2 linked regions of the Hoeflea algicola genome follow. The protein of the gene in region 1 binds, or shares a complex with, the protein of each later gene. Links are inferred from orthologs where the notes say so. Each region holds a gene or a part of one and is shown in the gene's direction. Other genes may lie near its edges.

What was found.
Region 2: the proteins of OEG84_RS04965 (region 1) and smc are in contact, whole or in part, in a crystal structure (PDB 3ZGX), measured with the Bacillus subtilis proteins. The link is inferred for Hoeflea algicola from one-to-one orthologs.

The regions. Positions count from the first base shown.
Region 1 is NZ_JAOVZR010000001.1:989,054-992,472, reverse strand. The notes cover bases 1-2,739. They hold OEG84_RS04965 (segregation and condensation protein A), read left to right. Parts: upstream 1-839; coding sequence 840-1,640; downstream 1,641-2,739. Other genes in these bases: OEG84_RS04955 (ABC transporter ATP-binding protein), read left to right, coding at 2,456-2,739; scpB (SMC-Scp complex subunit ScpB), read left to right, coding at 1,685-2,395; nagZ (beta-N-acetylhexosaminidase), read left to right, coding at 1-753. Also shown: more of OEG84_RS04955, read left to right, coding at 2,740-3,419. UniProt on the Bacillus subtilis protein: Participates in chromosomal partition during cell division. May act via the formation of a condensin-like complex containing Smc and ScpB that pull DNA away from mid-cell into both cell halves.
Region 2 is NZ_JAOVZR010000001.1:4,810,627-4,814,607, forward strand. It holds smc (chromosome segregation protein SMC), read left to right. Parts: upstream 1-316; coding sequence 317-3,781; downstream 3,782-3,981. Other genes in the region: OEG84_RS23305 (DsbA family protein), read left to right, coding at 1-229. UniProt on the Bacillus subtilis protein: Required for chromosome condensation and partitioning.

The DNA.
Region 1 (3,419 bases):
CTCGGTGCATTGTATCTCGCCAACCCTGAGGCGGGCCTGCGCGCGGCCTGGATCATGTCACGGCTGCATGCATTCGACCTGCTGCCGCTTGGTATCACAGTTGATTGCCTGCCGGTGCTCGATATCCCCGCGCCAGGCGGCCACGAGGTGATCGGCAGCCGTGCCTATGGCGTGACGCCGGAGGTGGTGACGGCAATGGGTACGGCAGCCTCAGCAGGCCTGAAGGCCGGTGGCATGCTGCCGGTGATCAAGCACATTCCCGGCCACGGTCGGGCGGGTGCCGATACGCACCATGAATTGCCAAGGGTCGATGTTGCGCGGGCGGAATTGTCAGCGCGCGACTTCGCGCCGTTCAAGGCGCTGGCAGGCGAAGCGATGGCGATGTCGGCGCATGTGGTCTTTACCGATATCGATCCTGAGCATCCCGCCACCACATCACGCAAGGTGATTGAAGAGGTGATCCGGGGTGAAATCGGGTTTGACGGGCTTTTGATGTCCGATGATGTGTCGATGAACGCGCTTTCTGGGGATTTCGTGGCCAGGACAGGTGCAATTTTTGCCGGAGGGTGCGATGTCATCTTGCACTGCAATGGCGTTCCTGCGGAAATGGAAGCGGTGATTTCGGTCACACCGGTCCTGTCGGGTGAGGCGCTGCGGCGTACGCAAGCGGCAATGGAGGCATTCAAGCCCGCTGATGACAGCAATGAGACCGTCTTGCGGGACGAATTCGAGGCGTTGATGGCGGCCTCATAACAGCTGAAAGGCCAATCTGAGTGAGCAACGGCAACCGGCAACAAAGCAGCAGTGAAGCCGGCAAGGCGTCCGCGGTGACAACGCCGATGGATGCCGTGTGGGACACGGCCGCTGCCGACCGGGCCACCGGTGATCCTTTCCTGGTGATCGATGTTGACGGGTTTGAAGGCCCGCTTGATCTGCTGTTGCACCTGGCGCGCACGCAAAAGGTCGATCTGGCCAAGATCTCGGTTCTGGCGCTGGCCGAACAATATCTGCATTTTGTCGAAAAGGCGCGGGCGTTGCGACTTGAGCTTGCCGCCGACTATCTGGTGATGGCGGCGTGGCTCGCCTATCTCAAGTCCCGTTTGTTGATACCCCAGGGCCCGAAGGGCGACGAGCCGAGCGGCGAGGAAATGGCGGCGCAACTGGCGTTCCGGCTCAAGCGGCTGGAAGCGATGCGCGAAGCTGCGACCCGGCTTGTCAATCGCAACCGGTTGGGGCGCGACGTGTTCGCCCGTGGCGCGCCGGAGCCGCTGGTCATCGACCTCAATTCGAGCTTCGACGCAACGCTTTATGACCTGCTGACGGCCTATGCGTCGCAGCGGCAGCGGCAGATGATAACCCAGGTGACGATCGCCCGGCGCCGGGTCTGGTCGCTCGCCGATGCACGCGTCATACTGACGCGGCTGATCGGCGAGCTCAAGGATTGGACGGCGCTGGACCAATATTTGGCGCGCTATCTCGCTGACCCCGAGGAGCGGGTGACGGCGATTGCCAGCTCGTTTGCGGCCAGTCTGGAACTGGTGCGGGAAGGGCGAATGGAAATCCGCCAGGAGGGGGCCTTCCAACCTATATTCATGCGACGACCGTCAGGCGCCGGTCTCAATGCGGGGAGCAGATCATGATAATGGATCCCGGTTACGGTGAAGCGATGGCCTATGGCGGCGATATGGATCAGGCTCAGGACGATGAAACCGGTGCGGATGCTCTCGACGCGCTCAAGAACCGCGCGCTTCGCGAAGCCGAGCGGATTGCCGAGGCGCTGGTGTTTGCATCGAGCGAACCGGTCGCCGAAAAACTGATCGCGACGAAACTGCCCGATGACGTGGCCGTCGATGCGGTAATGGCGCAACTGGCGCGCCGCTACGCTGACCGGGGTGTTAATCTGGTGCGGGTCGGTGATGCCTGGGCGTTTCGCACGGCAGCGGATCTGGGCTTTCTGATCCGTCAGGAAGAAAACGAAATCAAGAAGCTGTCGCGTGCCGGCCTCGAGGTTTTGTCGACCATCGCCTATCACCAGCCGGTGACACGGGCGGAAATCGAGGACGTGCGCGGTGTCGCCACATCCAAGGGCACGCTTGATGTGCTGATGGAAACCGGCTGGGTGCGGATGCGCGGCCGCCGCCGGTCGCCGGGTCGTCCCGTGACCTATGGCACCACGGCCGCGTTTCTCGATCATTTCGGACTTGAAGACCTGCGTGACTTGCCGGGCATGGACGAACTCAAGGGGGCGGGCTTGCTGTCGGGCAAGGTTCCGTCGAACTTCCAGCCACCGATTCTGTCGGCCAATGATGACCTCACTGAGGATGAAGATCCGATCACGCAAATGGATCTGGAAGAACTTGGACTCTTGACACCGATGGGTGAAGCGGAGGACTAAGCACGCGGGCCCGGTTGTGAACCGGGTACAGTGTTGCTGACGGCAAGGGTCCCGACCATCGTGAACCAGCAGACAAGGACGGCAAACGCGCGCAGGACGGCAGGTGTAACCTTCGCCGCGCGCCTGGCGTTTGAGGATGTCCACCATGCCTATGGTGAGCAGCCGACGCTGCACGGGGTGACGCTTGCCGCCGAACCTGGCGAAGTTCTGTGCCTGTTGGGACCGTCGGGATCGGGCAAGACCACCTTGCTGAGGATCGCGGCCGGAATCGAGCGCATGAGCCGCGGCCGGCTTTTCCTCAATGACCGCGAAATCGCCGGACCGGTCACCAATCTGCCGCCGGAACGTCGCGGCATCGGCCTGATGTTTCAGGACTTTGCGCTGTTTCCGCATTTGACCATTCTCGACAATGTCCGCTTTGGCCTGACCGCGTTGTCATCGGCTGACGCCAAGCGCGAGGCGATGGCTGCGCTGGACCGGGTCGGCATGGTCCATTACGCCGATAATTACCCGCATGCGCTGTCGGGCGGCGAGCAGCAACGGGTGGCGCTGGCGCGGGCGCTGGCGCCGCGACCAGCGGTGCTGTTGATGGACGAGCCCTTCTCGGGACTTGATTCGCGGCTCAAGGACAGCGTGCGCGCCGAAACCCTGGCAATTTTGCGGGAAGCGCGGGCCACGGCCGTTGTCGTCACCCATGATGCGGAAGAAGCCATGCGGATGGGCGACCGGATTGCCCTGCTCAGGGATGGCGCGCTGGTGCAGGTGGGAACGGCGGAGGATCTTTACCACCGTCCCGCAAGCCTGTTTGCCGCCGGGTTCTTCTCGGAGATCAATGTGTTTGACGGCATCGTCCAGGGTGAAATCGCGCAAACCCCGGTGGGGCCAGTCAAGGCGCCTGGGCATTCTGACGGTACGACGGTTGCCATCGCCGTTCGGCTGCCGGGTCTAGAGGTAACGGAGACGCCGTGTGGCGTGCCTGCACGGGTGGTTGCGCGCCGGTTTCTTGGCGTTGAAGAGTTGGTGA
Region 2 (3,981 bases), 3.8 Mb from region 1 along the record:
TGGGCGCGAAGCACTGCTGCAAATCGCCCGTTTGGCAGGTTTTACACAGGACTCCTTCGAGGCTTGCTTGACGAACCAGAAACTTCTGGACGATGTGAATGCGGTAAGAACCAAGGCCGCGGACGAGTTCGGGGTGCAATCCACTCCGACGTTCTTCATCAACGGGAAGCGCTATCCGGGGAACATGTCGATTGAAATCATGTCGGCGATCATCGACCCGCTGCTTTAAGCGGGTTTCGCATCTTCGCACCCTGCAACCGGGTTGCAGGGTCGGGATCGGTGTGCCGATATTCCCTCATGACCGGGAGACCCGGTCATGAAGTTTACCAAGCTACGTGTTCTGGGCTTCAAGTCCTTCGTCGAGCCGTCCGAATTCGTCATCGAGCGCGGGTTGACCGGCGTGGTTGGCCCCAATGGCTGCGGCAAGTCCAATCTTGTCGAAGCCATGCGCTGGGTGATGGGCGAGAATTCCTACAAGAACATGCGCGCATCCGGGATGGACGATGTTATCTTCTCGGGCTCGGGCAATCGCCCGGCGCGCAACACCGCCGAAGTCGGCCTCTATCTCGATAATTCCGACCGTACCGCACCCGCTGCCTTCAACGATTCCGACGAGATACAGGTCACCCGACGGATCGAGCGTGAATCCGGTTCGGTTTACCGCATCAATGGCAAGGAAGCCCGCGCCAAGGATGTGCAGCTGCTGTTTGCCGATGCATCGACCGGCGCGCGCTCGCCGTCAATGGTCGGACAGGGCCGTATCGGTGAACTGATCCAGGCCAAGCCGCAAGCGCGGCGGCAATTGCTCGAAGAAGCGGCCGGCATTTCCGGTCTGTATTCGCGCCGTCACGAGGCCGAATTGCGGTTGCGTGCCGCCGAGACCAATCTCGAGCGGCTCGACGACGTCACCTCCGAGCTTGAATCCCAGATCGAAAGCCTCAAGCGCCAGGCGCGGCAGGCCAACCGCTTCAAGATCCTCTCTGCTGAAGTGCGTCAGGCCGAAGCGACGCTGCTGCATCTGCGCTGGTCGTTGGCCAAGGCCCAGGAAGGCGAAGCCGAGAGTGCGCTGGCACAGGCAACCTCAAAGGTCGCCGAACTTGCCCAGGCGCAGATAAAGGCCGCCAAAAACCAGGCGGTCGCCGCCCACAAGCTGCCGGAACTGCGTGACAGCGAAGCCGCTGCTGCCGCAGCGCTACAGCGGCTGCAGATCGCCCGCACCCAGCTTGACGAGGAAGCCGATCGCATCGAGCGCCGCCGTGCCGAGCTTGACCGGCGACTGGCGCAACTCAAGGCCGACATCGAACGCGAGGAGCGGCTGATAGCCGACAATGCCGGGGTCATGGCGCGGCTGTCGGCGGAAGAAGCCGAATTGCGCGCGGCACTCGAAGGCAGTGGCGCCCGCTCCGCTGAACTCAAGGCCAGTTTCCTGGCGGCCCAGGCAAAGCTCGCCGAAAGCGAAACTTCGCTTGGCGTTGTCACCGCCGAGCGGGCCGAAGCCGCAGCCGAACGCACCCAGCTTGAACGGGTGCTGCGCGAGACCGGTGAACGCAAGGCAAGGCTCGAACGCCAGATCGCCAGCCAGGATGCCGATCTCGCCTCCATTGCCGAGCGGATCGCCGGGTTGCCCGACCCGGTCGCCAAGCGCGCTGAAACGGAAAGTGCCGAACAGGCGCTGGCTTCGGCCGAGGCCGCGCTTGCGAAAATCGAAACCGCGCTTGAAACTGCCCGCGAGGCCGAAGCCGCTGCGCGCCAACCGGTCACCGAGGCCAAGGCCCGGCTCAATGCGATCGAGACCGAAGCCAAGACCATTGCTCGCATGCTCAATGCTGGCCAAGGGGCGGAACTGTTTCCGCCGGTGGTCGAGAAGATCAAGGTCGATCGCGGTTATGAAACAGCGCTTGGTGCAGCGCTCGGCGACGATCTCGATCTGCCGCTTGATCCGGCTGCACCAGCGCATTGGGCAGGCATCGCGCCTGACAGCCAGGACCCGCACTTGCCTGACGGCGTGACGCCGCTGTCAACTCATGTCCGCGCCCCGTCGCAGCTTGAGCGCCGTCTCGCCCAGATCGGACTTGTCGCCGATATTGAGCACGGCCATGCGCTGCATGCGTCACTCAAGCCGGGCCAGCGGCTGGTGACCCGCGACGGCGCTTTGTTCCGTTGGGATGGCTATGTGGCTTCCGCCGACGCTCCGACGCCGGCGGCGATGCGGCTCGAGCAGAAAAACCGTCTTGCCGAACTCGACGCCGAGGCTGTCGAAGCAACCAGAGTCCTTCGACAGGCCGAGGAGGCATTGCGGGCAAGCGAAGAACAGGTTGCCGCCCTGGTTGGCGAGGGCCGCACAGCTCGTGACCTGATCCGCGACGCCAGCCGCAACCTCTCTCGGGCCCGCGATGAACTGGCCAACGCCGAGCGCGCCTCGGGCGAATTATCCAATCGCCGCGCGGTGCTGACTGAATCGCGCGCCCAGATCGGCGCGCAGCTTTCGGAAACCGAACAAGCTCTGGAGCAGGCGGCCGCCGCGCTCAAGGCCTGCCCGGATCTCGCCGGCCTTGATGCGGCGCTGACCCAGGTCAATGCCGAGGTTGCCACCGACCGTGGCGCGGTAGCCGAGGCCCGTGCCGCCCATGAAGGGCTGGAGCGCGAAAACGCCGCTCGCGTCAACCGGCTTGAGGCGATTGCCGCAGAACGCGCCGCCTGGACCGACCGCGCCGCCAATGCGGAAAGCCATCTTGCCGGCCTTCATGCCCGCTTCGATGAGGCGACAACCGAGGCCACCGGCATGGCCGAAGCGCCCGATGAAATCGCCGTGCGCCGCCGACAACTGATGCACCAACTGTCGGAATCGGAAAAACGCCGGCAGGAAGCCGCCGACACGCTGGCGCTGGCGGAAACCCGCTCACGCGAGGCTGACAAGATCGCCACCGAGGCGATCGGTCATCTGTCGCAGGGGCGCGAGGCAAGGGGCCGCGCCGAGGAACGGCTGATGGCAGCCAGGGAGCGCCGTGAAGAGGGCGAAGCGCGCATCCGCGAAGCGCTCAATTGCGAGCCGCACCACGCGATGCGCCAGACCGGCCTCGCCGCCGACGCGCCGATACCCGATTCTGCCGTCATCGAGCGTAATCTCGAACGGCTCAAGATCGAGCGCGAAAGGCTCGGCGCCGTCAATCTGCGTGCCGAGGAAGAGCAGACCGATCTCTCCAACCGGCTCGAAACCATTATCACCGAGCGCGAAGACATCATCGACGCGATCAAGAAATTGCGTGCGGGCATCCAGGGCCTCAACAAGGAAGGCCGGGAACGGCTGCTGTTGGCGTTTGACGTGGTCAATTCCCAGTTCCAGCGGCTGTTTACCCATCTCTTCGGCGGCGGTACGGCAGAACTGCAACTGATCGAATCCGACGATCCGCTGGAAGCCGGTCTGGAAATCCTTGCCCGCCCGCCCGGCAAGAAACCGCAGACCATGACGCTGCTGTCAGGCGGCGAGCAGGCGCTTACCGCCATGGCGCTGATTTTCGCGGTGTTTTTGACCAACCCGGCGCCAATCTGCGTGCTCGACGAGGTCGACGCGCCGCTCGACGATCACAATGTCGAGCGCTTCTGCAACCTGATGGACGAGATGGCGGCGTCCACCGAGACCCGCTTTGTCATCATCACCCACAACCCGATCACCATGGCGCGGATGAACCGCCTGTTTGGCGTCACAATGTCTGAACAGGGTGTCAGCCAACTGGTCTCGGTGGATTTGCAGACCGCCGAGCAATTGCGCGACGCAGGCTAAAGCGCTGGGTTGTCGGACAGGGCAGGACATCCCCCAAAGCTGATTCCCGTTCAATGACTTGCAGGGTTCGCTTGAATCAGTTTTCCAACTTTGCGTCGTTGCGGCAGACAATATTCCAAGACACTCAAGCAGTACGTTGAATCAACCTATAAATCTCTCAGGCCCGGGGCGGTTTGCGTTATGCCACGTCCCGACAGGTA